DNA from 4 places in the Paenibacillus sp. JNUCC 34 genome. Region 2 is predicted to be linked to each of the others. Evidence: riboswitches for the same ligand, from Rfam matches in the RefSeq annotation. Region 2 holds a riboswitch; each other region holds the start of a gene.

The links. A riboswitch is a leader RNA that binds a small molecule or an ion and turns the genes downstream of it on or off. The one in region 2 is predicted to bind thiamine pyrophosphate.
Region 1: it holds a riboswitch for thiamine pyrophosphate, as region 2 does, so the genes downstream of both, AC2TF5_RS04495 (ECF transporter S component) here and AC2TF5_RS09170 (YkoF family thiamine/hydroxymethylpyrimidine-binding protein) in region 2, are expected to answer to the same signal.
Region 3: it holds a riboswitch for thiamine pyrophosphate, as region 2 does, so the genes downstream of both, AC2TF5_RS25310 (ABC transporter substrate-binding protein) here and AC2TF5_RS09170 (YkoF family thiamine/hydroxymethylpyrimidine-binding protein) in region 2, are expected to answer to the same signal.
Region 4: it holds a riboswitch for thiamine pyrophosphate, as region 2 does, so the genes downstream of both, tenA (thiaminase II) here and AC2TF5_RS09170 (YkoF family thiamine/hydroxymethylpyrimidine-binding protein) in region 2, are expected to answer to the same signal.

What each region holds. Positions count from the first base shown of each region.
Region 1 covers NZ_CM177770.1:982,540-990,290, reverse strand. Annotated here, with positions in the region: gene AC2TF5_RS04510 (S-layer homology domain-containing protein) at 1-347, opposite strand, end outside; gene AC2TF5_RS04505 (energy-coupling factor transporter transmembrane component T family protein) at 674-1,480, opposite strand; gene AC2TF5_RS04500 (ABC transporter ATP-binding protein) at 1,477-3,246, opposite strand; gene AC2TF5_RS04495 (ECF transporter S component) at 3,239-3,868, opposite strand; TPP riboswitch at 3,953-4,067, opposite strand; gene asd (archaetidylserine decarboxylase) at 4,235-5,038, shown strand; gene AC2TF5_RS04485 (SDR family oxidoreductase) at 5,042-5,905, opposite strand; gene AC2TF5_RS04480 (helix-turn-helix domain-containing protein) at 6,338-7,123, opposite strand; gene pdxR (MocR-like pyridoxine biosynthesis transcription factor PdxR) at 7,189-7,751, opposite strand, start outside.
Region 2 covers NZ_CM177770.1:1,944,417-1,952,167, reverse strand. Annotated here, with positions in the region: gene AC2TF5_RS09190 (iron ABC transporter ATP-binding protein) at 163-921, opposite strand; gene AC2TF5_RS09185 (iron chelate uptake ABC transporter family permease subunit) at 918-1,862, opposite strand; gene AC2TF5_RS09180 (ABC transporter permease) at 1,852-2,805, opposite strand; gene AC2TF5_RS09175 (nitroreductase family protein) at 3,296-3,901, shown strand; TPP riboswitch at 4,066-4,166, shown strand; gene AC2TF5_RS09170 (YkoF family thiamine/hydroxymethylpyrimidine-binding protein) at 4,243-4,842, shown strand; gene AC2TF5_RS09165 (nucleotidyltransferase domain-containing protein) at 5,029-5,742, opposite strand; gene AC2TF5_RS09160 (class I SAM-dependent methyltransferase) at 5,886-6,608, shown strand; gene AC2TF5_RS09155 (methyl-accepting chemotaxis protein) at 6,807-7,751, shown strand, end outside.
Region 3 covers NZ_CM177770.1:5,460,167-5,467,917, reverse strand. Annotated here, with positions in the region: gene AC2TF5_RS25330 (TatD family hydrolase) at 1-803, opposite strand, end outside; gene AC2TF5_RS25325 (ABC transporter ATP-binding protein) at 828-1,631, opposite strand; gene AC2TF5_RS25320 (ABC transporter permease) at 1,709-2,470, opposite strand; gene AC2TF5_RS25315 (MTH1187 family thiamine-binding protein) at 2,467-2,760, opposite strand; gene AC2TF5_RS25310 (ABC transporter substrate-binding protein) at 2,806-3,837, opposite strand; TPP riboswitch at 3,941-4,052, opposite strand; gene AC2TF5_RS25305 (VOC family protein) at 4,142-4,525, opposite strand; gene AC2TF5_RS25300 (diguanylate cyclase domain-containing protein) at 4,778-6,295, shown strand; gene AC2TF5_RS25295 (EAL domain-containing protein) at 6,380-7,426, shown strand; gene AC2TF5_RS25290 (glycoside hydrolase family 65 protein) at 7,627-7,751, opposite strand, start outside.
Region 4 covers NZ_CM177770.1:4,858,091-4,865,841, reverse strand. Annotated here, with positions in the region: gene AC2TF5_RS22765 (hypothetical protein) at 1-168, shown strand, start outside; partial or broken gene AC2TF5_RS22760 (thiamine phosphate synthase) at 227-403, shown strand; gene AC2TF5_RS22755 (copper amine oxidase N-terminal domain-containing protein) at 662-1,291, shown strand; gene AC2TF5_RS22750 (hypothetical protein) at 1,350-2,465, opposite strand; gene AC2TF5_RS22745 (hypothetical protein) at 2,720-2,908, opposite strand; gene AC2TF5_RS22740 (sigma-70 family RNA polymerase sigma factor) at 3,281-3,835, shown strand; gene AC2TF5_RS22735 (helix-turn-helix domain-containing protein) at 3,841-4,098, shown strand; gene AC2TF5_RS22730 (hypothetical protein) at 4,200-4,367, shown strand; TPP riboswitch at 4,616-4,719, shown strand; gene tenA (thiaminase II) at 4,862-5,533, shown strand; gene thiM (hydroxyethylthiazole kinase) at 5,595-6,431, shown strand; gene thiD (bifunctional hydroxymethylpyrimidine kinase/phosphomethylpyrimidine kinase) at 6,428-7,348, shown strand; gene thiE (thiamine phosphate synthase) at 7,345-7,751, shown strand, end outside.

The DNA.
Region 1 (7,751 bases), 960 kb from region 2:
GTTGAAATAAAACCCATACCAATGGCTTTAGTAATACCCGCTTCAGCCCAATGTCCTTTAATATCTGAAAATGAACCAAGCTCATCTGCAACCATGTTATTGGACACTCTTGACATCAATGCTGCAAATTCCGCTCGGGTAATATTGGCGTTAGGACGAAACGTTCCATCCGAATACCCTTTAAAGTAACCTTTGTTTACTGCCGAATAAATAGCGTCCTTTGCCCAATGATTTCCCGGCACGTCCTTAAATTTCGTAGCTGCTAAAACCTCCCCAGTACCCGTAAATGGAAATACAGCACCTATAGCGATTAAACCGGCTAGCACACTCTTAAAGTACATTTTCATAATCACTCACTCTCCTTAATATATTTTTAATGCGTTTTCAAAACAGCGATCGTAAGAATAATCCGCATTCGTAGTGATGCTAAGGCTGGGAATTTTCAGTTCAGCTTATCTAGGATTGCTATAGTAAAATCGTTACTATATTATCATATTTTATATTAAATTGGTATTATATTCCTATAACTCCTTCTAGTAAAATAGGCACACTTCCTACTGTTTACGCAGAACTTCACGAAAAAAAACGGAGCCCACCGAGATCTCGGCAAGCTCCGCTTTATACGGTAGCAGGAAAGTATTTACATGTAGTTTAGCACTATATATTCCCAAAATCAATTAAATCGCACATCGCCGATCCCGAACCAAGGATAACGAATGGCAATGGCATAAGCCGTACAAGCAGCTCCTGCCAACAGTAGGACGATGAGCACATCATACACGGTGAACCGGGACACATAATAGTAGGTTCTATGTTTTCCGTTCTCCCCGTTAAACTTCTTTGCCTCCATCGCGGCCGCGACCCGATGGGCCCTTCGGATACTCTGGGCAAGCAGCGGAACAGCATACATTCCTGCTCTATGTACCACGCCCCTAACTCCCCGAATCGGCCGTAGACCACGAATCTGAAGTGCCTGACGGCGGGCTACATATTCCTCCCACACCATCGGCAGCAGTCGGATAGAAGCCATGAAGCTATAAGCATATTTGGGAGCAAGTCTCAGCTTCTGCATCAATCCGTAAAACAGATCTACTGAGGACGTTGTTGTTACGAATAGAAGACCCTCAGCCGCAAACGTGATTCCCTTAAACCCAAGATGTAGCCCCCGATAAAAGCTTTCTTCCGACACACGGAACAATCCCCACTCCCACCATATATTCTCGCCCCGACCAAACAGCATCATCGAGGAAGATGAAGATAGAAACGCGATCGCAAACGGAAGGAAGAACAGAAGCATTTTCCAAGGCTTTATGCCACTTAAGACCAACAGACATACGGTAAAAATAACAGCTTGATACATGACAAAATCAATATCATGTGTCAACACGGTCATTAAGAATAGTCCCATCAGCACCCCAAGCTTTATGACTGGATTCGCACGGTGCAGCCAGGTCAGCCGATCCGGCTTCCAGAAATTCATCGGCTCACCCCCGATAGCACCAAGCTGCGTTCTCCCGAACCCTCAGCAGCACCGTTTTCATCGAAAGGATCTCCCTTCAATCTGGAAGAAGCCTGCTGCGAAAAAATCTTCCCCTTCTGGACTTCCCATATATGAGTTGCCGCATTTTGGGCAATTTGCATCTCATGGGTTACCATCAGAATGGCTGTACCTGCTTGGCGCAGCTCTTCGCACATTTCCAGGATGGAGAACGTATTCCGTGCATCCTGTCCGAACGTTGGCTCATCCAGCAGCAGGATCTCTGGTTCTCGTGCCATTGCGGTCGCCACGCTTAGCCTTCGCTTTTGACCGGTCGACAGCTGATAAGGATGACGCTGCTCTAGCCCATTAAGCCCAAACCGCTTCAGGGTGTCACGCGCAGCCAGTACTGCCTCTTCGGACGGTATTCCGTCTACGAGAAGAGAATAGGCCACTTCATCCAGGACACGTTCTGTGACGAATTGAAGCTCTGGATTTTGGAAGACAAAGCCGATTCGCCGCAGCATTGCTTGACGGAGTTTGCGTTCCTTTCTCTTTTTCCCTGTCGGAACAAGATCTCCGCCAAGACGGTATTCCCCTTCCGCCCTAAGCAGTCCCATCAGACCGAGCAGAAGCGAGCTTTTGCCTGCTCCGTTCGGCCCGATAACGGCTGCGAATTCGCCCGGATAAACCGTAGCTTTATCAACTGCCACAACCGACTGCCCTTTGCGGAGCACCGTGAAATTGCTCAGTTCAAGTATCGGGTCCTGATTCACTACCCCCACATGGAATTGTTCCTGTTCTCCACCATGCCATCCCATCATTCGGCTTGTATTACCGCCACTCGCGTTTGGGGATAACTCTCCTAAATGGGCAGCACTGACATCACACAACATACCCTCTGCGTCTACACCTTTACGTAATTCCCCTGCTCTTACCCTATCCGAGGTTAACAGTCGGAAGGTTTCCGCCCCGGCTGGAGATCCAGCATAATCGTCCCATACCCCCGGATACCAGATGCCGTATTCCGTTATCTCCTTTTGAAACGCGGTAAACACAACTTCGGGACTTCCCTCGCCCAGAATTACTCCATCCGGGCCAAACAGCACCACCCGGTCCACATAAGCTGCCATTTCTTCAATCCGGTGTTCCACAATAATCAGCGTCCGTCCATCTGAGACGGACTTCACTGCCTCCCAAATCTGTTCTCGCCCCTCCGGATCCAGCAGCGCTGAAGGCTCATCCAGAAACAGTACCTCCGGCTGAAGGAGCAGTGCGGACGCGAGTGCAAGGCGCTGTTTCATCCCCTGAGAGAGATGGCTGATCGGTATATGTAAATTTTCTAATCGCAAGCCAACGGAACTTAACACTTCCTGCATCCGGCCTGTCATCTCTTCTTGTGGCACAGAAAGGTTTTCGAGCACAAAGGCCAGTTCTTCATCTACATACGGCATGCAAAACTGGGTGTCCGGATCTTGGAACACATACGCCCAAGAAGACGGAATCCGCTGATTCGAGCATTTCATTGGCACCTCTATCGCATGGGGTATCATCCCGCTGAGTACCTGAAGCAGTGTAGATTTACCGCATCCGCTCGGTCCGAGCAGAAGTACCTTTTCCCCTTTTTGGGCAGCAAAAGACAAATCTTTAAACAGCAGCCGGTCTTCACCCGGAAATTTCAGCCGCAACCCTTCCACATATAATGAATGGGATGGCACTATTCCTTCGCCAGCACTCGCTGAATGCTGATCACCTGGGTTCTCACACATGGCGCGGATCGTCCAAAGCTTCATAATCTTTGGCTGAAGCAGGCCGAAGCAGTGAGGTTACACCCGTCCGCTCTAATGCCTTGGCCAAAGCGAACATCAGAAGTCCTGCAATTAACGCACCGCTCGCAACACGCATGCTGTACTTGGCAACAAACATCCACCACACATAATTGTCTGTATAAGCTAAATAGAAATCCATCACCATCGATCCGATCGCAGACGCAGCACCGGCCAATGCAACAGTCCAGGCAGCATGTTTCCGGTAACGGAAGGCGGCAAACACCAGTTCCGCTCCCAGACCCTGTATGATACCGTACAGCAGCAGATTCAATCCCCAGCCGCTTCCGAACAGTACTTCAACATGCGAAGCTGCAAGCTCTGCAATTAATGCTACCCCTGGCTTGCGAATCAACAGAAAAGCAAGCGGAGCTGCTGCAAACCACATGCCATACATCATCTCATCCGCCTCAAAAAATAACGGCTTAAACAAGCTGTATACCGAACCCCAGAAGTGGTATATCACACCTAGAACAAGCGAGACCAGAACCGTAACGAGAATATCACTAAGCCGCAGTCCCCTTCTAACATTTCCATTCTTTTTTGCTTCAACACCAGATTGCATCACAGCTTCTCCTCCTACCCCAAATTAAATTAACAAACACGGCAAAAAACCGTCTGGAAAATATGCGCAGACGGAAAATAGGCCCTATCAGGGTCGGATATTCTCTACGCTGGCATTACCCAGTTCAGATTAACGGTCAGCAGCGGGATCAACATCTGCAGTCTCAGCCTGATTCACTCAAGCCCCCGTATTCCCTATTCGGTTTTAAGCTGACTTTAAAATACACCACTCCTTCCTGAATTTGCAAGCCCCTATTTTTCAAAATCCCCTTTTTATTGCTTTAGGCCCTATTCTATGTCAATATAATGCAGAGTGCGCATATATCCAAAAACGCTATTTGTTAATGCAAGCACAAAGGAGAATTACATGGCTAAACAATTACTGAAGCTGATGACAGAACTCTCCTCCCGAAAGTGGGTATCCCGCATCATGGGTAGCTTTTCCCACAGCAGATGGAGCCGTTATCTCATACCAACTTTTATTCGAATATACAAAATTCCCGCCCATGAGGCTGAAAAAGAAATACATGAATACCGTTCGCTAAACGAATTTTTTTCCCGCCGTTTAAAAATGGGCATGCGCGAAATCGATGAAACAGCGGGCGCAATGACCAGCCCAGTCGACGCCCTCATCACAGGCATGGGACCCATCAAAGCGGGAACCATTCTGAACGTAAAGGGCCAGGATTATACCGTCGACGAACTACTGAACCATTCTCCACGGATGGGGAACTATCTTAATGGCTATGTGTTCGTACTTTACTTAAGTCCTACTGACTACCACCGGATTCATTCTCCGGTAACAGGTAAGAAAGCGGAAAGCGAGCATCTCCGGGGCAAGGTGTATCCGGTAAACGATTTTGCGCTGACCAATATCCGAAATGTGCTCAGCCGCAACGAAAGACTCATAACATATATCAGACATGAACACGGTGAAGTGTCCGTTGTTAAGGTTGGCGCTATGAATGTCAGCAGTATTCGTTATACCGACGAGAAGGCGAATGAATGGCGCAACGGCGATGACCTTGCCTACTTTGAATTCGGCTCTACCGTCGTCCTGCTGACGGAGAACGGAACCTTCACACCTCGTGGTGATCTAAAGCTCGGGGATAAGGTCAAGATGGGAGAACTCCTCGGCCTACTTCACAAGCCGTCAGCCAAGAACTCCTGAATTTCAGCACTTCCTGCTCAGCGTCTTCAACACGATGCGCTGGAACATCCGGTAAGGCAGCAGCAGCTTGGCTGTAAATGTCATACGTGTGCCCTTCGGTAGCCGATATCTGAATCGGGGAGATTTCATCCGTGCGATTTCCCCCACCAGATGGGCCACCTCTCGAGGGTCGCCGCTGCTTTCGGCGGTTGCTTTTGAGAAATTCAGCACATCATCCAGCATAGCCCTATAAGGAGATCCCTCTTGTGCACTAATATCGCTAAAACCTTTACTCCATATGGGTGTACCATACGCACCAGGTTCGATCAGCACTACATCGATTCCTAGCGGCTGAAGCTCCAGCGAGAGGCATTCACCAAATCCTTCTACAGCGAACTTTGAGGAGGCATATGGTCCATAACCCGGAAATCCAACTACTCCGCTAATACTACTCATAAAAATGATTCTGCCTTTTCCTGTTTTGCGTATAAGCGGGAGAGCGGCTTGTGTCACAGATACGGTTCCGAAAAAATTCACATCCATCTGTTTCCTCCATGCTTCAAGCGGTACTTCTTCTACAAATCCGCCAACGGCCTCACCCGCATTGTTCACAAGTAGATCCAAACGCCCCCATAACTTCTCAATTTCAAGTACAGCGTTCTTTACCAATTCCGGCTCACATATATCCAGCGTGACCACATGAATCCGTGATTCCAATCCTGCTTCCCTTGCTAAACTAAGCAATCTGTCCGAGCCTTCAGGCCTTCGCATTCCTGCCGCCACATGATATCCCTGCGCCGCCAGCTCAAGACATATCAGAAGCCCAAAACCGCTAGAAGCCCCTGTGACGAATGCTGTTTTCCCTGTAAAATCCCCCATGCTTCCCATTCGTTCTCTCCTTCAGACCTTGATTGTTCCAATGCTAAGCTTCCCTACGTTCTATCTATCTTAGTATCCGCCATACGTAGATTCAATAGCATACTAACCAAGAATAAACGCCTTCGGCATCATACGTGAAACATATAAATCTAATATTTAAAAAAGCACCCCGCTATGTTCGCCGGGTAGGATCATTCCTCTCGGGAAATAACGAAGGTGCTGAAATGTATTATGAATGAATTAGAACCATAAATCCTGCTTAGGCTTCGTATTCTTAAACCGACGCAAGCGGTTTCTAAAAATACCACAGCCCCCGCAGTTGGAAATTAGGCTGCGCATCCGTCTTCTTTGGCTCATTGCCGGTACCCCCTCTCTGTCTTTTCAAGACCTTATTCAGAATATTCCCCTTACAATTTCCCCGTGAACCAGATCTATCCTCCTTTAGCGAACCTCAGAAGGACTTCTCCCTGTGTACTGTTTGAACTGGCGGCTGAAAAAGAAGATATCCCTATATCCGAGAGCATCCGCCACCTCTGTCACATTCATTCCCTGGTGGAGTAATAAATGCTGGGCCCGCTCTATTCTCATTTTGATAATATATGACTGTACCGGCGTGCCGATAAGCTCCTTGAACTTAATCGAAAAATAGCGTGGAGACAGCCCTGCTCGTGCAGCCAGATCTTCGACCCGGTGCGGTATACCTGGATGTAGTCTAACATAATTGGCAATCTCATGAATCGCTTCAGTAAGATGATTGCTCGCTTTTTTGATCACTGGTGTATCCCGGTCTTCCCTGAGCAGGTAGATCATCAGCTGTTTTAAAATGATTTTCCCTTCTTCTTCTGCCCCGTAAGGTTGATCAAGGTACAGCCGAACGTATCTGGCAAGCAAATATTCAAAATCCATCGTCTCGTTCAGCCTCCGATAAGGCGCCGGCACCTCGCTGACAGGATCGGTAATATCAAAATGTATATAGGTTAGAACTAACGGCTTCTGAGGGTTATGTGTGGCACTCGTATGATCACCAGGGTAGAACAGGAAGCAGCTTCCTTTCCCTACCTCAAATGGCTTATCATTAAGCACTACGGTCCCTTCCCCGCTCCACACGTAAAACAAGTCGTAATTTTGCATCGGCTTTTCGCGCTTTTGCCATTTCCACCCCGGTTCGCAGGCGATTTTGGCCAAGGCGGGCTTGATTACAAATGAAGACAGCGATGCGTTCAGCATCACGTCACTCCCCCTTGTCTCTCCAAAGTTATCTATCTCTCTATCACCATGATACTCCTTTTTTTTTACTTTTGCATGTCCTCCCATGCGAGAGCCATTCGGGATACACCTCTTTCGATTTGTTCTTCATTCAGATGGGAGAATCCGAAGCATGCCGCCGGGATCGCCGGGGAACTGGGGGAAAGCCGGTATACAGCCGCATCCCTGAATTCCACGCCTCTCTTGCGTGCGGCCTTCTTAAAAAGCTCATATCTCTCACCATCGTGAAGCCATTTTGCATAGACATGCAAACCTGCATCACCCGGTTCCAGTTGAAACAAATGTGTTGCCTTTTCTTTCATCTGACTGCAAAAAAACTGATGTCGCCCTCCATACAGCCGGGTCATCCGGCGCAGATGACGACTGTAGGCCCCCCTTGATATAAAAAGAGACAAGGCGCGCTGCTCCAACAGTGCCGATGACACCGGCTCATACAATGCCTTGGCGGCGATCACCGGCTTCACCAACGCTTTTGGAAGAACGGCGTATCCAAGACGCAAACCGAGGAACATTGTCTTGGAAAAAGATCCAATATAGATCACATGCCCTCCGTCATCCAGTGCTTTAAGCGGCTCCATTGGACGACCGC
Region 2 (7,751 bases):
TTATTTATTATATTTAATATAAATATTTGAAGATAAGGTTAAATTTTACATTACCATGTCATAAGAGATCCTTCCGCTTTGCCAAGCAGACCCCTTAATATTTATGAAGGAATAAGCTCAATCGCATATCTTATTCCTTTTTGAAATTGTCCCAACTAACGCTTATGCGTAGTAAACACAAATCTTATTATCGTTAATCTCTTCAATCTCAATGTCCATATCATAGATTCCTTTAAGCACATTGCTCTGGATAATCTTATCGGTTCTGCCCTCGTTCTCAATTTTTCCGTCTTTCAGAGCTACGATATAATCCGAGTAGCAGGACGCAAAGTTGATATCGTGAATAACAATCACAATCGTCTTATCCAAATCCGTCACCAGTTTTCTGAGGATTTTCATGATTTGGACAGAATGTTTCATATCAAGGTTGTTCAGCGGCTCATCAAGCAAAATATAATCTGTATTCTGAGCGATGACCATGGCGATATAAGCACGTTGAGTTTGACCGCCGCTCAGCTGATGCAGATATTTATCCTGCATATCTTCCAGCTCCATGTAACGAATGGCTTCATCGATATATTTCTTATCCTCATTCGTTAATCTGCCCTGAGAGTAAGGGAAACGCCCGAAGGATACCAGTTCTCTAACGGTCAACCGAAGACTGATATGATTCGACTGCTTCAAGATCGAGATCTTCTTGGCAAGGTCGCCACTCTTCCATTGGCTAACTTCCTTACCTTCAATCATGATCTCTCCGCTGTCTTTCGTAACCAGTCTGCTGATCATGGACAAGAGGCTACTTTTACCGGCACCGTTCGGTCCGATAAATGACGTAATCTTACCTTTAGGTATCGAGACCGATACATTATCCACGACTTTTTTGCCGCCGTAAGCTTTAGATACGTTAGTTACCTGGATCATGATTTACTCTCCTTTAATAGCAGATATATGAAATAGACACCACCGATAAAGTTAATGATGACACTCAGCGTTGTTGAGAACGTAAACACTCGTTCAACAATTAACTGACCTCCGACCAGAGCGATGATGCTGATCAGGATAGAACCTGTAATTAAGTAGGAATGACGATAAGTTTTCATGAATTCATACGCCACGTTAACAACAAGGAGTCCCAGGAATGTGATTGGACCGACAAGTGCTGTTGCTACTGAAATCAGAACTGCCACGATAATAAGCATTCTTTTGACAACATAATCGTAATTCACACCTAGGTTAATCGCGTGCTCACGTCCCAACGCTAATACATTGAGATACTTGAAATACCTGGCAAAATAAATCAGGGTAATTGCCACCACTATGAAAGCAATGACTAACAACTCTGTTTTTACATTGTTGAAACTGGCAAACATTTTGTCTGAGATAAACTGGAATTCATTCGGATCGATCAACACTTCCATAAAAGAAGATAAGCTTGAGAATAACGATCCGAAGATCATTCCGATTAATAGAAGGAAATATATGTTGTTTCCTTCCCTTCGGAACAAAATCTTGTACAAGACTCCCGAGAAAAGAATCATGCCGCCGACATTGATCAGAAAGTTTACATTACCCAGCTCATACAGTTTAAAAGAACCGAAAGCGAATATGACAAATGTCTGTATTAAGACGTATAAGGAGTCCAACCCCATGACACTTGGCGTCAAAATCCGATTATTGGTAACCGTTTGAAACACCGTGGTAGACAGCGCAATTGAGCCGCCTGTTAGAACAATCGCCAACACCTTCTTGATTCTTCTCGGCAGCGCGTAGTCCCAGTTACCTCCAAGATCAATGAACAAGAAGAGGCCTATCAGGATGAGTGCCACCGCGGCCAGCAGACCGGTTTTGGCTTTATATGTCATATGCCTTTCTCCTCATCAGTAAGTAAATGAATATGCCGCTTCCGATTACACCCACGGTTAAGCTGATCGGAATTTCATAGGGATAAATGATAATTCGACCGATGATGTCGCAGAAGAGAACAAATGCGGCCCCGAGTAGTGCGGTATGCGAAAGGCTTTTTTTCAAATGATCCCCCAAGTAAAGACTCACGATGTTTGGTATTATCAACCCCAGAAAAGGTATCATACCTACAGTCAGAACTACTGAAGCTGTCACCAGAGCCACAATGATCAAGCCGATGTTCACAACTCTCCGGTAACGAAGCCCCAGATTCGTTGCGAACTCCTCTCCCATGCCGGCCACAGTAAACTTATTAGCGAATAAGTAAGCCAGAATGACCAGAGGAACACTTATGTACATCAACTCGTACTGCCCTTTAATGATCATCGAGAAGTCACCCTGCAACCAAGCAGACATGTTCTGAATAAGGTCATATTTATAAGCAAAGAATGTAGCGACCGAGCTGATAATATTCCCGAACATCAATCCAACCAACGGGATAAATACCGCATCCTTGAATTTGATCTTGTCGAGGATCTTCATAAAGATCATCGTACCTGCAAATGCAAACAAGAATGCAACCAGCATCTTAATCAGAGGACCCGTAGTTGAGAATACCAGCATCGCTACCAGAATGCCCAGCCTTGCGGAATCCATAGTCCCTGCCGTTGTTGGAGATACGAATTTGTTCCGGCTGAGCTGCTGCATGATCAAACCGCAAATACTCATACTGACTCCCGCCAGAATTAGACTGATAAGCCTCGGTATACGACTGACTAGCATAATATGCTGTTGTTGCTCCGTCATGCGGAACAGGTCAAGCGGTGAAATATCCTTCACTCCTATGAATAAAGAAGTAATGGATAACACCACAACTGCTGCGATCAAGTATCTTTTCTTCATATCTCTTCCTTCTATGCGGGATGCAGTTCCGGTATGATCCGGCTGGATGTCGATATCACTCTCAATGAGATTGATTATCATTTGCGATCTAAAGTGAATTATATCATCACATTCTCAACCCGACAAGTATAATTGAGAATCAAACTCAATTATACTTTTAATTATTAGCACATTTGTTCATCGTTTGTTCATAATATTAAGTTTCTTTCATGATAAGATCACTTGTTTAAATCGCCCTGGTTCAATTATTTGTTTAAACTTCAAAAAAAGTGATTAATAAAATCTTGACAAGGTGTTCTATATTATACTAAGATACTTACGTATCAATCATTTCTTACAAAACGTAAGTTGATAGACGTTGTGAGAACTCCATATGAATGTATGATTGATCGAAGTATTAGAAACCAAGATGCATAATCACAGGTATATCAAGGAAATGCTTATATCAGGTGAAAATGCAAAAATGATAATTTTAGGAGGATTTTATATTATGTCAACAGATTTCAGCACTGCTCTTAAGAATCGCCGCTCCCACTATGCAATCAGCAAAGATTCCGTTATTTCGGATGAACGTATCCATGAAATCGTAAATGAGGCTGTAAAACATACTCCGTCTTCTTTTAACTCCCAAAGCGCCCGTGTGGTTGTACTTTTAGGAGAACAACACGATAAGCTGTGGAACATGACAGAAGGTATTCTTAAAGAAGTGGTAGGCGGAAGTGAGGAGCAGTTTGCTCCCACAGCTCAAAAAATGGCTGCTTTTCGTGGAGGTTATGGTACTGTCCTCTTCTTTGAAGACAACAATGTAATTTCAGGCCTACAAGAAAACTTCGCTGCTTATGCGGATAACTTCCCAATCTGGTCTCAGCAGTCTTCCGGTATGCTTCAGTTTGTAGTATGGACGGCACTTGAAACAGAAGGTCTTGGTGCTTCCTTGCAGCACTATAACCCACTGATCGATGAGAAGGTAAAAAATGAATGGAACCTGCCTGAAAGCTGGAAGCTTATAGCTCAAATGCCTTTCGGCAACCCTACAGCTGAGCCTCACGAGAAGGAATTCAAACCTCTTGAAGATCGCGTAAAGCTGTTTAAATAAGAACCTATTCAAGAAAGCACCGATGATAGTCGGTGCTTTCTTTCTTTTATATAGTATCTTATACTTATTGATATATCCCGATCACGGGGAGTACAATATCGCTATAACAATTTTATCATCAATTCACTGAAGTTCGTTTTCACTCAACTTAATGAATTATTTTCAAGCTGAACTAGGGGTGCCTTGTGCTGAGAGACGAATTGTTCGTCAACCCTTACTACCCGATCTAGGTCATACTAGCGTGGGGAAGTGGAGCTTTATGTTTATTTTGCTATAAGCATAAAACTGCACTCCTTCACAGGGTGCAGTTTTTTTTATATCTTATTAGGAGGTTATTATGTATGAGTAATCCAGCATGCGGGACCAGCCGAATTGTAGGCTGCCGTTTCTCTGTATTTCCGATGACTGACAGGTTCGTTCAGGTCATTACAGAAGCATTGGCGTCCGTAAACACGGACAAGGTATGGATGTATACCGATGATTTATGTACTTGCATTAGAGGCAGAGCCGAACATGTATTTGACGTAACCCGTGCAATATTCGCACATTCAGCGGCCACTGGCGTACATACCGTATTTAATGGAACATTCTCAATCGGATGTCCAGGCGACAGCAAAGGTGATGTGTATATGTCGGAAGATGATACACGTATGAACGAAGGCCTTGCGGGTTCAGCTAATATTGAAACTGCCTGTCATTTCTCGCTCTATCCACTTGGCACAGATAATTATATGGACATCATATATCAAGAGGTTGAACGTGCTAAATCAAAAGGGACTCTGACACAAGGCATTCACTATGCCAGCCGGCTGGACGGTACATTATCAAGAGTGTTCGACACACTCGAAGATGCCTTTATGCATGCGATTCAAACTGACCGAAGCCATCTGGTTATGACAGCCGTGGTATCGGCCAATAGCCCTTCACCAAAAGAAATCTAGCACATGATTATATCACACAAAACAAAGATGAGCTCGGCCTGATTGCTGGCCGAGCCTTATTTCTTTTGTTTTACTTAGTTGCTTATACCATGCAGTAAGGACGATAACCACTCGTGTGATTTAATCACAATATTAATGTATTGAGATGGGAGCGATTCAGTAACGGCAAGAGCCCCTTACCTTTGTTTATTCTTCATATCCGATTAAATGAGTTCCTCCATAGGGCTCAAGGAGTCTTGGCACTAATTCGATTATGGCTTCCCGATCATCGTAAAGATACAACCTCTCGAGCGCCTCCTCCAAATCCGCTGCGATGCTGAAATTAAATTCCGACAACAATCGGTATAATGTCTTTCCCTCACCCGTCCACTGTTGATTCACTCTAAGAATAAACTCGCATAATAGCGTGGTCAGTTTTTGAGCGATAAACCACATTTCTACACGTTTGTCTGAGCCTTTTAAGTCCATCATAAATTCGGTTACAGCATAACGGGCTACATCAATATCAAATGAAGTATAGGGCAACGGGCCATAATCCAGATCACTTTGTGCTTCTTCCCGAATCTTCTCCCCTTCCGGGCGAGAAGTTAATACTCTTCCTTCTGCGAGTATACGCTGCAGAGTTGGATTTCCGGCCATTACACCTGCATCAAACTGCTCCCGGTATCCTGATGTTGTTAAGAAGAACAGTTCCACGACCCAGCCAAATGATTCAATCGTTTTTCGATTGAAGTCTTCCACACTGTCATCTATAAGCACAATATCGAGATCAGATTGTTCGTTGTGCTCTCCTCTGCCTGCACTTCCTCCCAATACAGCTATCAAGCAATTCGGATAGTCCCGAAATATCAGTTGTTTGGCTACCTCGAACGGCTCAGTTTTCACGATACGTTCCCCCATTGTTTGATAAATACCTCCTCAGCCGAGAAAAACGGGCTCAAATTATTAAATTCAACTAAAACCCCAAAGGTACCTTAAACATATGGTAAATAGACGAATACACTTTACACCGAATATAAGGAAGAATTGGGGGACTCAAGAGCATGAACTATATCAACATGCTATCCAAATTAGGAATGGGAAGCGCTCATCCGGGAGGATTTGAAGCGACCCTAAGGTTATTCCGAAAAGAACCAATCCCTCTAGGCAGCCGTATTTTAGAAGTAGGCTGTGGGACCGGTAGAACTGCATGTCACCTGACCGAGCAAGGATATAACGTTACCGCTGTTGATCTGCATGAGAACATGCTGAATAAAGCCCGAATGCGGGCTGATGCAATGGGACTGGATATTAATTTCCTTAAGGCTGATGTGTGCTCTTTACCATTTGAGGGTGAACAGTTTGATTACGTGATTGCAGAGTCAGTCACGGTATTCACCAATGCAACCGAATCGCTATCCGAGTACTGCCGGGTATTAACCAAGGGAGGCACGCTGTACGACCGTGAATTGCTGATGGACAAACCGATGCCGTCTAAAACGCAGAAAGAATTGGAACAATTTTTTGGTATCCCGCGTCTCATGAATCGTGAAGAATGGCGCAGTCATCTCATAGAGTGTGGATTCTCCTTTGAGGAAGCCTTAGAATACAACCACTTTACAGAGCAAATGAAACAGGAACAAATCCAACACCTGGATACGCTCGAATGCCGGGATGAAGGCGCACTGCTTGATCTCTCCTTATGGGAAACGTTATTTCAACATGACCGGATGATATTGGACAATACGAATTTTTTAGCTTCCGCCTTATTCAAAGCTGTAAAGTGATAATTTGATGTTCATATCCAAGGGGAAAAGCATTGTAGACCCACCTTTTTTTCCCCTTTGGCTTTTTACTGGATAGACTATTTGAACTATTTTTAATTATTTTAAATCCATACAATGTAATTCGTTATATCTACTTATGTCGAAGAATGTTATAATCATGGTAAATATATCCTATGCTTAAAGGAGGAACTCTTTCTTATGTCGTGGTTCAACAAGCTACCGATCTCCAGTAAAATAACAGCTGCTTGTTATGCGATAGCTGTTCTATTTGCAGTTCCAATGCTGCTAACCCTAATCGTTCTCGGCAAAACCGTAATAGGGATTCTGCTTGTCGCTACACTCGCCCTTCTTACATACCCGCTTTCGCGGATAATCGAGAGAACGCTTACACAATCTTTCGCTGATATTTCCAATGTTTCATCCAAAATTGCCAAAGGCGATTTCACTTTTAAAGTGGAAGAAATCGGAGGCATGTCAGATCTGAGTCGAACTTTTAACAGTATGGTTGAGAGACTTCGAAAAATTTTGCAGGAAACTTCGGATATCACTCGTAAAGTCATGAAATCCAGTCGTGATATATCAGACAAGAACCATAACCTGATCGAAGTTATGAACCAAGTGTCCCTTTCTTCTAACGAGCTTGCTGTAGGAGCGAATGAAATATCGGAAGATGTGTCCGAGATGAGTGAGTCAATCCGTGAGATTGAGCAGATGGTTAGCAATTATACAAATTCCACAAAAGAGATGAACCAGCGTTCCACAGAAACACTCAGCTTAGTGGAACAAGGACGCGTATCTGTTTCGAAACAATCTGCCGGAATGCAGAAAAATATTGAAGCCACCGAGAAAGTGTCGGAATCAATTGATGCCCTCTCCAAAAATGCTAAAGGGATTACCAAAATCACCGAAACAATCTCGGAGCTCGCTGAGCAGACTAACCTGCTGTCACTAAACGCCTCGATTGAAGCTGCACGGGCTGGGGAGCATGGCGCCGGGTTTGCAGTTGTCGCTCATGAGGTTCGCAAGCTCGCGGAAGAATCGACTTCTTCCACGCGTGAAGTGTTTAATCTTGTACGCAGCATTGAGCATGACATTAATCTTGCCGAACAGAACATTAAAATTAATGAAGAAGTGGTTCGTCAA
Region 3 (7,751 bases), 2.5 Mb from region 2:
TTGTCATACAAAATACGGCGTGCCTCCATCAGGCTGAGGCCTTGAATATCGGCCCAGGCTGATGCCACGTCGGCGGTCATGCGAGGGTGTGTCGCCTGACCTAGAAACGGTCCTTCAAACGGCCATGGTCCGTCCGTTTCGGACATAACCTGACCGGTTGGGTACAGGCGCGCCAGTTCACGGATTTCCTGCTCGTAGAGCAGATCCGGGGTGAACGAAATGCAGTAGCCCGCTTCAGCCATCCGCATGATCGTTTCCGGCGATCCTTTGAACCAGTGGAAGTGAGCTGAAGTTACATCATGTTTCTTCAGCAGGTCGCAGGCGATATTAGCGTCTTCGTAAACGGCATGAAGGATGACCGGCTTGTTATGCTTTTTGGCAATTATAATGAACCGCTCCAGCAAGTCCTCGTAAGGGCGGTTGTCCCAATCCTTACCGCTGGATTGCGCTTCGAGCCGGGAATAGTAAGGAAGCCCGACTTCTCCCACCGCGATCATCTCATCCAGATGACTTTCCATAAAGGCGAACAGGGAGTCAATCTCGGCTAGAGACGGTATTTGTTGTTCAGGGTGATAGCCAAAAGCGGGTTTCACGCGGTCAACGAATCGGCGTGCCAGCTCGAGATTGCGTTGGCAAGATTCCAGATGCATAGATACGGAGATAACGGATTCCACGCCGTATAAGGGCAGGCTTTCAACAATGGAAAGATGCTGATCAATTGGATATGTATCTAGATGGATGTGAGCATCGATCAGGGGAAAATTCAAGGAATCCGTATCCGGTTTTGTATGAACAGATGCCATTTTTTCATCTCCTTACCTGAAAGTTCAGCGCTTCCGCAGTTCTTCACGCATCATAGCAGAAATTTCGTGTTTCAAGTCCAGGAAAGCCGGATCTGACAGGATATTTTCCCGACGGGGACGAGAGAAAGGTACCTCGATTTTTTGCAGAATGGAGGCAGGACGGCTCGACATGACGTATACGGTATCGGACAGAAGCAGCGCTTCTTCAATATGGTGTGTAATCATCAGAACGGAGCGACGATGCTCCTCCCATATATCGAGCAGCCAGCGCTGCATGTCGCTGCGGGTCAGCGCGTCGAGTGCGCTGAACGGCTCATCCAGGCACATCACCTCCTGCGGGCTCATCATCGCTCGAAGAAAAGCGGTCCGTTGCTGCATGCCGCCGGATAGCGTGTGCGGATAAGCCTTCTCAAATCCGGTAAGTCCCGCCCGTTCAATCCAGAGGCGCGTTTCCTCCAGTGCTTGTACCTTGGGCATGCCAGCGAGTTCACGTGGAAGGAGCACGTTGTCTTCGACCGTGCGCCATGGGAAGAGGGCAGGTTGCTGTGGCATATAGGCGATCAAGCCCTTTTGCCCGGTTACATCTGCACCATCCATCCAGATGCTGCCGGCGTCCGGCGCAGTTAGCCCGCCTATAATGTGAAACAGCGTGCTCTTTCCGCTGCCGGATGGTCCGATGATGGAGACGAATTGTCCAGGTTGTACGGTCAGTGAAAGACCATCCAGTACCCGGACCTCCTGTTTGCGATCCCGGAATGACTTAGTGATACCACGTGCTTCCAGCACAGGCGGAGAGGAGAGCTTATTCGAGTTTTCAGGATGATCCATTTGGTGTTGTTGGCTCGCAGGATTTAATTTGACCTTCACCTGAAAACACCTCCCTTATTTGTAAATTGGTGCGAAGATTATTTCTCCTGCTTCGGATTCCAACGGATGAGCCGTCTCTCCAGCAGGGTAATAAGCGCAACCATGAGTAAACTTAACAAGACAATGATAAAAATAGCGACAAATACGCGGTCCGTACGGTAAGCGGATTTCTGCAGCATCATGAAATATCCGATTCCTTTGTCCGAGCCGATCCACTCCCCGATCACCGCGCCCATGACTGAATACGTAGCTGCAATCCGGACACCAGAGAAGATGGAGGGGAGGGCATAAGGTAGCTCCAGCTTACGGAACGTCTGCCATTTGCTTGCACCGGCCATCTCCATGTAATTCATCATTGTCCGATCCGTACGAGCGAGACCGTCCATAGCTGAGACAGCAACCGGAAAGAAGCATACAAGTGTAATGACAATAATTTTAGGTAAGATTCCAAACCCGAACCAGATCATGAGCAGTGGAGCCAGCGCAATTGTCGGCACATTTTGGCTCACAACGAGAAGCGGATACAGCGCGGTTTTCATCCAAGGGACCAGATGAAGCAGCAGCGCGATGATCAAACCGACAGCCGTTCCGATGGCGAAGCCAATCAGTGTCAGCTGCAGGGTGGCAAGCGTATGTCCGAGCAGGTCTTCGGCTCCGGCAGCGGCTTCTCGGGCGATGTCCGAAGGCGGAGGCAGGATCCAGGCTTCCACATCGAACCAGGAGACAGCCAGCTGCCACACTGTTAAAAAGAAGAGGACCGCCACAACGGGCGGCCATAGACGATTCCACCAAATCCTCATGGACGGTATTTCTCAGTCAGCCGATCCATGCTGATTCCTTCGGGATTCTGCGCTATTTTCACTTGGGATATGACGCTCGGACAGCCAGCCTTGAAAAGTGCCTCGTGCATATCATTCACAATCTTCAGCAGCTCTGGCAGTTCTCCTTCCAGTGTCGTTTCCAGCGCGTTCACCTGATATTTGACACCGGATTCCTGAATGACCTTGATCGCTACGTCTACATAAGGTATGCTGTCCCGGCCGTCGGGTGTCTTGGGAATCACTTGAATGCTGAGCAGTGTACTTGCCATGGTCCATTCCATCCTTTCGTTATATCGGATCTATTGTTCTGCGATTTACGGGCTATCTGGTAAAAAATCGTTCGTGAACGTGCTGCCTGCCTCGAGCGGCTTATCCAGCAATTTACGTTCAAACATCCATTCAGCATAACCCTTCCACACGCTTTCTTTCTGTTCTCCCCAGCGTTGAGCATCGTCTTGGTAAAGCGGGCTGAGCCACTTCTGGCTAGCCAGAACCAGATCCTTGTCCAGCTCAGGTACCGCCTTGGAGAGGAGTGCTGCAGCTTCTTCCGGCTGTTTAATGGCGTAGTCATAGCCTTTAGCCGTGGCGCGCATGAACGCTTTGACCAGTTCCGGATCTTCATTGATCATTTTCTCGCTCGTTACCAGTACAGGTGTATAATAATCCAGCGCTTCTGAATAGTCTTTCACATAAATCATATCCAGTTTCTCTCCGCGAAGCTCGGCTTCAATACCGGTCCAAGCGTAAAAGATCCAGGCAAAATCAATATCGCGCTTCACGGCAGTGAAAAAATCCGCATCTCCCATATTAATCATTTTTACCTTGCTTACGTCGGCGTTATCTTTCTCCATGATCGATTTCATCACAGCCTCTTCTACAGGGGAACCCCAACCGCCGTAAGCTTTACCTTCAAAATCGCCTGCTTTTTTAATACTTCGGTCAACCGGAGCGGCAAATCCGGACGTATTATGCTGGATCACAGCTGCAATCGAAACGAGCGGCACGCCTTGAGTCCGTGCCAGAGTGACACTTTCTTGGTAGCTGACACCGAAGTCAGCTTTGCCTGAGGCGACCAGAGCATCACTGCCGCCAGCACCGGGCTGTATGATCTTGACGTTGAGCCCTTCCTCCTCGTAATATCCAAGATCTTTTGCAGCGTAAAGCCCTGTATGGTTCGTGTTTGCCGACCAGTCCAGCATAACCTGAACGTCTCGCAGCTCAGCAGCAGGTTTGTTCGAATCACTAGCTCCTTCATTGTTCGGTTTTTCTTTGTTTCCGCATCCGGCAACAACAAGCAGCACCGTGCAGATTATGACCAAGGACATCCATCTTTTATTCCGTACCATGTTCTCTCTCCTTCTGAACACTTACTTCTACATACCTAATCACAAAAAAAGCGTCCCGATATTCGGGACGCATACGAGCGCAAAGGTTGATAGCGGTATAAAGAGACCGCTAGATACACATTCCTACGCTGGCATTACCCAGATCAGGTATAAGGGTCAGTATATTTAAGGTATACAATCTCAGCCGGCCAATTCCAGCACCCCGATTCTTATGAAGTTGTTCACATAATTTATGATTAACTACGTGTATTATAGTCCGGCCTTCAACATCTGTCCAGTGAAGGTCTGAAAGCTATGGATATCCTCAGCGCTGGAAAAATTCAATGTTCTCCCCTTCGGGGCCGTGAATAAAGAAGTAGCGATGCCCGTTTGGCAGAGTAACGATTTCTTCATCTAAATGCGGTACATTCAGAGCTTTTACCCGGGCGTATTCTTCTTCAATGTTGTCTGTGCTTACAGCAAAGTGATGGACCGTCCCTTCAGCCGGAAGGGAATCGCTGTACCCTTGAATAAGCTCGACTTCGGTCTCATCTGCACCGTGAAAGCCGAGGAATGCCAGCTCTATGACTCCGTTCGTATGTGTAAGCCGTCCTTTCAGCTCAAGTCCGACAACCTCCGTATAAAATGCAAGCGTCTTATCCAGGTCCCGTACCACAATACCTACATGATCCAGTCGTCTCTGTGTCATTCTCCAGGCACTCCTTTAATAATGAAAGTTTAAGAAATTAAAAGAATCATAGCATTTAATTCCCAGTTGTCAAGTGGGGATACTAAAAGGGAGAAGATCTTCCACAGGTGGGTTCAAATCTTACACTTTTGCGTTCTATTCTTTACTTCCCGATGGGTAAAAAGTATCATTGAATAGATGGATATTATAATTCTTTAGGCCTACTACATACATTATGTCTACACAAGCTAACCTTTTACAGGGGGAACGCTTATGAACTGGAATATAGCACGAATGACACCGCTGAGGCTGGCGGTCATATATTTGTTTGTTCAATTTATGATTGTGCTTTGGGCTCCGGAAGCCGTAGCTGTTCAGAGGGTGCTAACGGTTATCGCGCCGCTGGCGGCTTCAGGATACCTCGCTTTAGTTGCCTTGCGGCATATGGGATCGCTGCGGATTTTTTGGATGCTGGTCATGCTGGGACTGATCTGTGAAGGACTAGCCCAGTTCATATGGGCATATCCGATATGGACTAAGGGAGAATATCTGGCTGAACTGAGCGCCGCGGATTGGCTCTGGACCATGGAGATGGTGCTGTTTACCACAGGGCTAGTTTATTTGTTCGGACAAGAACAAGGACTGCTTAGAGGTCTGCGGTTTATGTTTGATATCGTTATTATATTTATCGTCTTTATTACGGTAAGTTGGGAATATCTCTTGAAGCCTCAACTGCAGGGTTACCTCCTAGAAGGAGAAGGGACCTCGCTCTGGGTAAACCTGATGTATCCAGTGTGCGGCATTATACTGATATTTTTCACACTTGTCTTGTATGCTAATGCCAAGCAAGTTCAGGCCATGGTTGCAGTGTATCTTTGTTTTGGTGGCTTAGCTTTTGTAATCGGTAACCTATTTTATTTAGTTACTGTCGATTTGGTGGGGGCTGTTCCGAACCCTTATTTGGATCTGCTCTGGACAACGGCTGTGTTCCTTATCGGAATGGCGGGCGTACGTTCGGTTTCTGGAATGCGGGAAAAGGACATCGTGGAGGACAAGCAGTCAGCAGTCGGGACATTTTTGGTAAAGTATCTGCTGCCGTACGGTGTTCTTGGGTGGCTTTTTTATCTAATCTCGGAGCGATTCGAGGGATGGAGCGGACTGTTTACAGGCTTGTCGCTTAGCGTACTGTTTATTCTGGTTCGTCAGGTGCTCATCCAATTGGAAAATGACCGGCTGATGGAGCGTCTGCATGACAGCTTGAAGCAAAGTGAGTATCTGGCTCATCATGATGATCTCACAGGCTTGTACAACCGTCGTTATTTCAATGCCCGTCTGATGGAGGGCATAGAGGATGCTGACCAAAATGGGAGTAGGCTGGGTCTGCTGTATATGGACCTGAACCAGTTTAAATCCGTGAATGACAGCTACGGTCACCGGACCGGTGATCTGCTTATCCAAATGGTAGCCCGAAGATTGTGTTCCTTGGACAGCGAACGAATGATTGTTTCCCGTCTGGGCGGGGACGAATTTACCGTTATGGTCTATCCTGCCGTGGACGATAAAGAATTGGAGGAACTAGCTGACCAGATTAGCGCGCTGTTGAGCAAGCCCTATGAGCTGGAGGGAGTCGAGATCCAGACGGGGGCTAGCATTGGACTTGCGGTATATCCGGATCATGCCGCGAATGATCAGGAGTTGATCGGACGAGCTGATTCTGCGATGTATGCAGCTAAGGAAAGTGGAGAAGACTGGCAATTATATGCCCAATCTCCACCTACAGTTTCATCATAAAAATGTTAAAAATTGCAAAGATTTTGTAAGCTATATGCCGATAAGAAGTATAGATAGTGAGTGAGCTTGCTGAGGAGGACAATCATGTTTTGCAATAACTGCAGCACCATTGAACCGATTGAGGACCGGGGAATCATTTATATACGTCCGATATTTGCCGAGCTGATGTTGATGTTCCGTGAGAACGGCTGTGCTGTAGAGGAGACACCGGAAAGTTGTGCCCTCCATTACAGTGATCATGAGGAAATACTCTTCATGTTGCAGCACATGCAAGTTCTTCCTTCATACATCCAGCAGCAATTGAACTTTAGCGTGACTAGAGGAGTTGTGCCGGATGTTCAGCATAAATGGACGCCACTACGTGAATTTGAGGAACGTATGAAGCATTATGATGTTGTTAAGATTATTTTGGAAAAGAAGTTTACGAGCTTTATGCAGCCGATTGTGGACGGTTCTGAACAGATTGTAGCTTATGAGTTTCTGTTGCGTTCGAGCGAGAACGGCGTGCCGTTTCAGCCCTATGAGCTGTTTGAAACTGCGCGCAAGACAGGACTGCATTCGTTCTTGGATCGTGCGGCCAGAATATCGGCAATTGAGACGAGCGCTCTTTGGCTACCGAAGGGTGTTAAGCGTTTTGTGAACTTTTTGCCCTCTTCCATATATAATCCGGAATTTTGTCTCACCCATACCTTTGATACGATTGAACGGCTGTCGCTTGATCCGACGGATTTTGTGTTTGAGGTGGTTGAGACAGAGCGTATGGATGATGTGAAACATCTTCAGTCTATTTTTGAGGTGTATCGACAAAATGGGATTTCTGTAGCGATGGATGATGTTGGAGCCGGCTACTCGACGCTCGAACAGATGATCAGGCTGAAGCCGGATTATGTGAAGATTGACCGGAGTCTAATTGACCATTGTGATGTGAACCCGGCGCAGCAAAAGCAGCTGTCGACCATTACGGACATTGCCCATGATTTTGGTGCGAAGGTGCTGGCTGAAGGCATTGAACGAAGGGAAGAATTTGAATTTTGTCGTGGAATCGGCATGGAGCTGGCCCAGGGTTATTTGTTCGGAAAGCCGGACAGCCGCCCGCCGTGTGACTATGAACGCAGTTTGATATGCTCATAATGGACGATGTGAGGTCCGGGCATTTGAATACATATTTGCTGTAACTCTCATACATAGCACCCATGGGTGCTTTTTCTTTTGCCTATGAACATGTTGGAAGATGCAATCCCCGGATATTCCACCAAAGTAAAAAACGGGTACCGTCCTTGAGGACAGTACCCGCTTTCTTATACCCGTCAGACTTCATTTTGTAAAGCTAATTATCTGGCCACTTTTACGTCACCCATACCGCTGATGGTGTGCTCTTTGCCGTTCAGACTGATAGCAGCTGGAATATCGGTCTCGTTCAAGACGATAATTTCCTTGTCTGTAACGTTCACCTTCA
Region 4 (7,751 bases), 2.9 Mb from region 2:
GGTATAGTTATTTATGTATTGGAGAATCAAAAAATAAAATTAAACATCTCGGGATCTGTTGGCGTATCTCCCACATATGTGTGTGAGTTCAATGTCACATATAAATTCGATAGTGCTAAGAATGAATTCGTTGTTGATCAAATTGAAGTTGAACCTATTGAAAAATAAGAAAGGGCTGACCAATATAAATTGGTCAGCCTTTTCTTGTTGGCGATTAAATTAATTAATTGAGCTGCCCATCGTTGGAATCGGTGGCATTAACACTGACCGGGCGGAGGAAGTGATCAGCGCAGGTGCGGATGGTGTGGCGGTTATTTCTACGGTAACGCAGGCGGAGCGGGTTAGGAGAGCAGTGGAGGGGATAGCGGCCATGGTGAACCGGGCAGTAGTGAGGTCGGGGTAATGGCTTTGAATTCGCTTTATTCGGGCGTATCTTTAATTGCAGACACATCGCGATCGACAGCGACTCCATCCATAGTTACGAAATAGAAGCATTCCAAACGGACCCAATAGAACGCCTTGCTGCATGTGATTTCGTTAAGGAATTATCGTATATAATTACAATAAATGATTTAAATTATAATTTTTAGGTTATAAAATTGAAACTATATCCAATTTTTTGCGTCATTAGTATGTACAATAATTTATATGGAGGGATAATATGAAAAAGAAGTTATTTATTTCATTAATTGCAATAGCTATTGCTTTAACTGCTGCGGTAAGCATGGCTTTTGCAAGGGGAACAATCAAAATCGTCGTAAACGGAGAACAAATTAAGTCGGATGTCGCACCACAGCTGAATAACAATCGAGTGATGGTCCCCATAAGCATTGTATCTAAAGCGTTAGGAGCTGATGTAAGTTGGGACCAAAAGAATCAAACAGTGTCCATAAAAAGTAAGATAGACTCTCAGGAAGATGTTTGGGATCAGAACCTTAATATAGATGGTCGCACCTGGGCTGTGATCCAAAACCTTATTACTACCTATGTAGCAGGCTATGACAATCGTGATGCTGAGTTGATTAAATCAATATCTGTTGAAGGGTTTGACATGATCCCGATCGGCGGCATATATCCAGCAATTGTTGATTATGACATTGTTGATGCTCAGATATCAAAAGATAATACGGTTAAAGTAAGAATAAAAGTTATCTATCAGGAAGAAAAGCTATTCGGAGAAAACTGGGATATTGAAATAGCATTAGGAAAAATAAAATCGATGAGAAAAGTAGGAACTTTTGACGTTAATGATTATACCGTATTCCCAGGACTCTCCATTAAAAACCAATAACAAAACAGCCAACAGCCTCTAATCTTTAAGATTAGAGGCTGTTTTTAATTCTAGAACATTATGGTGCCAAGGTTTGAATCGCGATAACTCCTGGTGATGATAGAGAGCCAGCTGTCGAAGTTGTGAGTGCATATGTTGCAGATGCATTTGGTGCAAGTGTAAATGTGACCACCTGAACTGCGTCTTGACTAGACGAACCAATATTCAAGGTTTTGATGCCTACTGTATCATTATTATGCCATTGACAAGCCCCACCGAAAGGGTTTACTCGTGAAGTGATACACACTCTGATTTTTCGGCTTTCTGTTGTAGATGTGTTTTTGAAAGTAATATTTACTTTGTTTTTAACCCCATAATGACCTTTATTATCACCATAGGCTTTACTTGGGTCGTAACTTGTAGCTTGTGTCATAAGATTATCACTTGTTCCGTTAGAAAAGCTGTAGTATTGATAGGAGTTTAGAGCGCCTGTTTGGAAGTTAATAGTACTTTGAATGTCTGCGAAATTCCAAGAACCACGTGGATGTGTTCCCAGTCTAGGAATAACTGCTGTTTGGTTGGTTCTTAGATTCGCCGTAGTGGTATCTGCAACCGAAGACCTTACTCTAAATGCCATCGGTGCAGTGGTAGATGAACTGTTTTTAAGTGTAAACTCGATTACACCGCCGATTAGATAGCCATCCGGTACAGTCCATTCCTTCACAAGACCAACATTTCCAGCTGTAATGCTAGAATCAGTTGGTGTTGCGCTCTCTAAGGTGTTACCCAACAATGCTTTCGCAGTACAAATTCCATGCGAAATAAACCCTTTTACAGTATCAACCGAGTGTTTTAATCCCGAAATTTGGATAGTACCAGGACTGGAAGTAGCGTTAGAGCCATTTCCAATAGTTACCCCGTATTTTAATGTCTTTCCAGTTTTATTAAGATGCCAAACAAAAATTCTGTAACTCAGCGTATTTTTATCAGCCACATAATCATGCCACAATGTTGCGAAACCACCTTCGAATTTCACTGGCCAAACAGGATCAGTTGGAGTACCGATAGTTTCTGGGTTATCTGAAATCATAAACCGTGTGGAACCAGATTTAATACCAGTTATGTGTGGTGGGGCTGGGGTTGCAGGGATCAAAGGAATCTGCACAATTGGCAAATCAGATTGTGGACAAGGCATATTGAAAACCTCCAAATAGTTTTTTTAATTGCATAGTGTTGTGAAACAAGTTTTGGTACTTACATGTTGTTGTGGGCGATACAGTAGTATAACTATTACTGACGAACGTTTCTTTGTTGCTTTATGGATTCCGGACCGAGAGCTCTCTCCTACCTCCTTCTATGTTTTCAAGGTTTCTGTTTCTCTCACCTTGTACTTATAAAAGAGGAATTCGAGAATGTAAAAACAACCTTATACCTAAAAAAATTATGAATTTATATATCTGTCTTCTTTTCTCTGCTGCTTTCAAATGATTGAATAGCCTTAGTCAGTTCATTAAGTGAGTTATCTAACTTGTCCATTTTTTCGCCAATGGTTTCTAAAACATAACGAATCAAAATAAAACAAAGCGTGACAGGAAATCCAACATTAGTTATAAGCGAGATTACATCTGTTACTTGCATACAACGTTCTCAACTCCTTCCTAAAGTATTTCTACATATAAGGAAGGGTCACATTATTTTTCCACAACCACTAACTTGCTTTGTTTTATTTATTCTTTCTCAATTAACGAATCAAAAAAAACGTAATTAGTAAATAAATAATAAAAGACTATCTCATGAGCTAATTTCATGGATAGTCTTTTTTGTTTTGTTTCAAACTTTAGATTGAATGATTATTACACAGTTTTTTGTTTCGGTACTTTTTGATTTAAAATCCAATAACTTACTGATAAAATAAGAACATATGATCCTATATTTTTTGAAAATAGGTTGTTAAATGATGTCGTAAGATCTCTCTATATATAAATATGGAGCCAGCATGGGGGGGCGCTTATGAATTCCAAAATATATAACCAGATAATAAGGAACTTATCTAAACAGCCTATTATAATCGAATTCCTAAAGAATCAAAACCACATGGAGTTGCTAACTAACTATCTTAATGAACCAACACATGCAAATAAGAAAAAGGTAGACGAGGCATTCAAGAAATATTTTATTGAGCTCAGGTTCACAGCTTATATGTGCTCACTAATCCATTTTACATCGATAGATTATGACAAAAAGCAAAGGAAAGAAAGGAATAGGTCTGTTTTATTTCCAGAGAACGATCCCAAGGGTCCTTTCCCCTACATAGTTACAGAAGATCATTCTATCGAAGAGACACAGGTCTCTTCGATAGAAGATATTATTAGCAGCTTGCCACTTCATAAAGCCATCTTAAGACTTACAGAAACAGAGAAAATAGTATTGTTAGATGCGTATGTTTTTAATAAATCAGATACTGAAATTGCGAATAATAAAAGGGTTACACAGCAAGCTATTTCGAAAACAAGAACAAAAGCATTAAACAAATTAAGGACCTATTTAACTAATGGAGAGGTGTAGAGGATATGGAATCGTTAATGGACTTAATTAAAAAAGCTCAGGAAAAAGATGCAATCGCGATGGAAACAATAATACAAAAATATACCCCGAAGATCCAAAAATCAATGTGGCAAACTTCTAACCAAGATAGGAACGATTTAAAACAAGAAGTAAACCTGAAGATGATAGAAGCAATCTATAAATATGATTTAGAAACGGTTCCTGGATTCTGGGATTTGATGGATTTCGAAGAAGTGAAAATGCTTGATCTTTTAACAGATTAGAAAAAATGGCATAACGGTAACGGAAATTATTGCAAATACTCGGTTTGTGATATTATTTATGAACGAAAGGTTTTAACGAAAATGAGCCGGAGGTTTCAGCTATGATAAGGGATGACCATTTAGGTAAACTGATTAAGCTGACGGGGGAACGTGCAAGGCTTGATGCCAAGGCAAACGGATCATATGTCGTTTATAAAGATAAACATGGCAAAATGATAAGGGAGTATTCTAATGGGGTCAAAGAATATATCTCGGGAAAAGATAATTGAATCCAAAGCGTGCTGGAAGCTGAGAGTGGCAACATAAAGCATCAAGAAAGAGTATTACCTGATTGGGTTGTACCTATATACAATCAATTGAAATTGCTTTAATTAATAACCCGAATTCATCCTGCTTAAGTAAGAGGTGATTCGGGTTTTATTTTTGCTTAGATGTTGTATAGTTTTTTCGTATGTGGTTCTCTGGAGATGTTTGACATATTCCGTAAACCTTTGTACAGTATTATTCAATAGAATAGGAAGTCCACTAGGGGAGCCGTTAGCGGCTGAGACAAGAGGATATCTTGGACCCTTTGAACCTGATCTAGTTCATACTAGCGTAGGAAAGTGGAGTCGGTCATAAGGTCTTAAATGCGATGTGTTCGTACACACTCATAGGCATATAGATGAAGCCGCTCCAGCTTTCGGGGCGGCTTTTTTTGTGTTGTTCCGAGGGTGCTGTCTTACGGGACTTCCTGCTCTTCAATTATTTGGAGGTGGGGAAAGTGAGTTTTACGCAAGAGCTCCGTCAGAAGGCGGACGGCATTTTTCAGGCCATTTATGAGCATCCCTTTGTGAGAGGTATTGCAGATGGGAATCTGTCCAAGGAACAGCTAATTCACTATATCAAACAGGACTATGAGTATTTGAATGCCTATATGCGGATTTACGGGATCGCGATCTCTAAATGTAGAACACGGGATGAGATTGCAGATTTTAATGAACAGATTTCTTTTATACTCCACAGCGAAGTTCACCCGCATCAAAATTTCTGTGCTGTCGCAGGAGTAACTTATGAAGAGATGCAAGGGTACCCTCTCGCTCCGGCCGCGCATCATTATATCCATCATATGCTGACGGTTGCGCATGAAGGCAGTCTCGGTGAGATCATGGCCGTGCTGCTGCCTTGTCCTTGGACGTATCTGGAGATCGGCCGGAAACTGCTGGATGAAGTTCAGCCGGATGAGACCCATCCGTTCTATGAGTGGATATATTTTTACGGGAACCGGGCCGAGGATGCAGCAGCCAATTTCCGTAATCGTGTGGATGCGTGGGCGCAAGAAGCAACGGCTGCCGAGCGTGAGCGTATGGCTGAACACTTCATGCTCAGCTGCCAGCTGGAGTATATGTTCTGGGACATGGCTTACCGGCAGGAAGAGTGGCCATTGCAGGTGTAGACTTCGGACGTGTGACATTTTTGCGATTCCATAATGATAAGAGAGGCTGATCAATGTGAATATGCTGGATCAAGAGCTTTCTGTTCTTCTTGAAAAGGTGCGGAAAAATAAACCGCTCGTACATAATATGACGAATGTGGTGGTGACCAATTTTACGGCGAACGGCCTTTATGCGCTGGGAGCATCTCCGGTGATGGCTTATTCGCCTGATGAAGTCGCTGATATGGCGAAGATCGCAGGCGCGCTGGTGCTGAATATCGGGACTTTGTCCCGTGAATTGGTGGATGCAATGATTGTTGCCGGGCAGTCGGCAAATGCTCACGACGTCCCGGTACTGCTCGATCCGGTGGGAGCGGGAGCCACGACGTTTCGGACGGAGTCGGCTCTGCGAATTCTCAGCGAGGTCAAGATCTCACTCGTGCGGGGCAATGCGGCCGAAATCGCCCATCTTGTGGGAGAGGAACGAGAGATCAAAGGCGTGGATGCCGGAGACAGCGCGGACGGCGGTAATGTGGATCTAGCGATTCGGGCTGCGCGGAATCTGAACACGATGGTCGTGATCACCGGACAGGAGGATGTCATTACCGATGGAGTGTTAGTACGGATCATAAGCGGTGGAGACGTACTGCTCACCAAGGTGACCGGAGCAGGCTGTCTGCTGACCTCGGTGCTGGGTGCTTTTGCTTCGGTTGAACCGGAATTGATGCTGGCAGGTACTGCAGGCCTCGCCTTCTATGGTGCGGCGGCTTCGCAAGCAGCGGAGCGTACGTCTGATCTCGGACCCGGAAGCTTCCAGGTTGCGTTTCTGGATGAGCTCGCCAAGCTACACCCGGGCTCATTGGAGGGACGCTCCGTTATTCGCGAATTGGGTGCAGCCGCTGCAGGTGAGAGACGATGACGGGCACTCACGTTCCCAGAGCGTTGACGATTGCCGGCTCGGACAGCGGCGGCGGAGCCGGAATCCAAGCGGACCTTAAGACGTTTCAGGAGCTTGGCGTATATGGCATGTCGGCTATTACTGCGATAACGGTGCAGAATACACTGGGTGTTCATGGGGTATATCCGCTACCTCCGGAAGCGTCGGCAGAGCAGATTGAAGTCGTAGGGTCAGACCTTGGGGTGGATGCTTTGAAGACGGGCATGTTGTTTAGTGCAGATATTATCCGCACCGTGGCAGAACAGATTCGGAAATTTGGCTGGGAGAAAGTTGTTGTCGATCCGGTGATGATCGCTAAAGGAGGTGCCGAGCTATTGCGTACAGAAGCGGTGCAGGCACTCAAGGAGGATTTGCTGCCCTTGGCACTGGTCGTTACCCCGAATATCCCGGAAGCCGAAGTATTGTCCGGGATGAGCATCCGGTCAATGTGGGACCGCCGGGAAGCCGCAAGGCGTATCCGTGAGCTTGGACCGAAGATTGTTGTGATTAAGGGCGGGCATGATGGGGGCGAGGATGGTAGCTTTAGCGAAGAGAGCATAACTGGTGGAAATAGCACAGGTTGCGGTGAGAGTGGATTTAGCCGTAATGATGATTACCGCCAAGGGAGCGGGCAGGTCGTTGACCTGGTCTATGATGGATCGGTCTTCACAGAGCTGACCGGCGAACGGGTGCACACCGTCCATACACATGGCACGGGCTGTACGTTCTCCGCCGCGATTGCCGCAGGATTAGCCAAAGGGATGTCTCCACTAGTAGCCATTGCGAATGCCAGAGCATTCATTCAGGCGGCCATCGAGGACGGCCTATATCTTGGCGAGGGTCACGGCCCGACAAACCATTGGGCCTACGGTCGCCGTCGTCAGGAGGTGCTTCGATGAGGGACAGAATTTCTCCCGCATTGATGCGCGAATACCTTCGGATGTATCTGGTCATGGGCAGTGTGAACTGCCGGACAGAGCCGGAGAGGGTGCTGGCAGAGGCGTTAGCCGGTGGCGTCACGTTGTTCCAGTTCCGCGAGAAGGGGACGGGGGCGTTGTACAGTGAGCCGATGTTCACACTCGCTCGCCAGCTGCAGGACATGTGCCGCCGAGCTGGCGTGCCGTTCATCGTGAACGACGATGTCGAGCTGGCGCTGGAACTGAACGCCGACGGCGTACATATCGGCCAAGACGATGAATCCGCCGATTCCGTCCGGGAGCGAATCGGGAACCGGATTCTCGGCGTTTCCGCCCACACGGTGGAAGAAGCCCGCCGGGCGATTCTTCACGGCGCCGATTATCT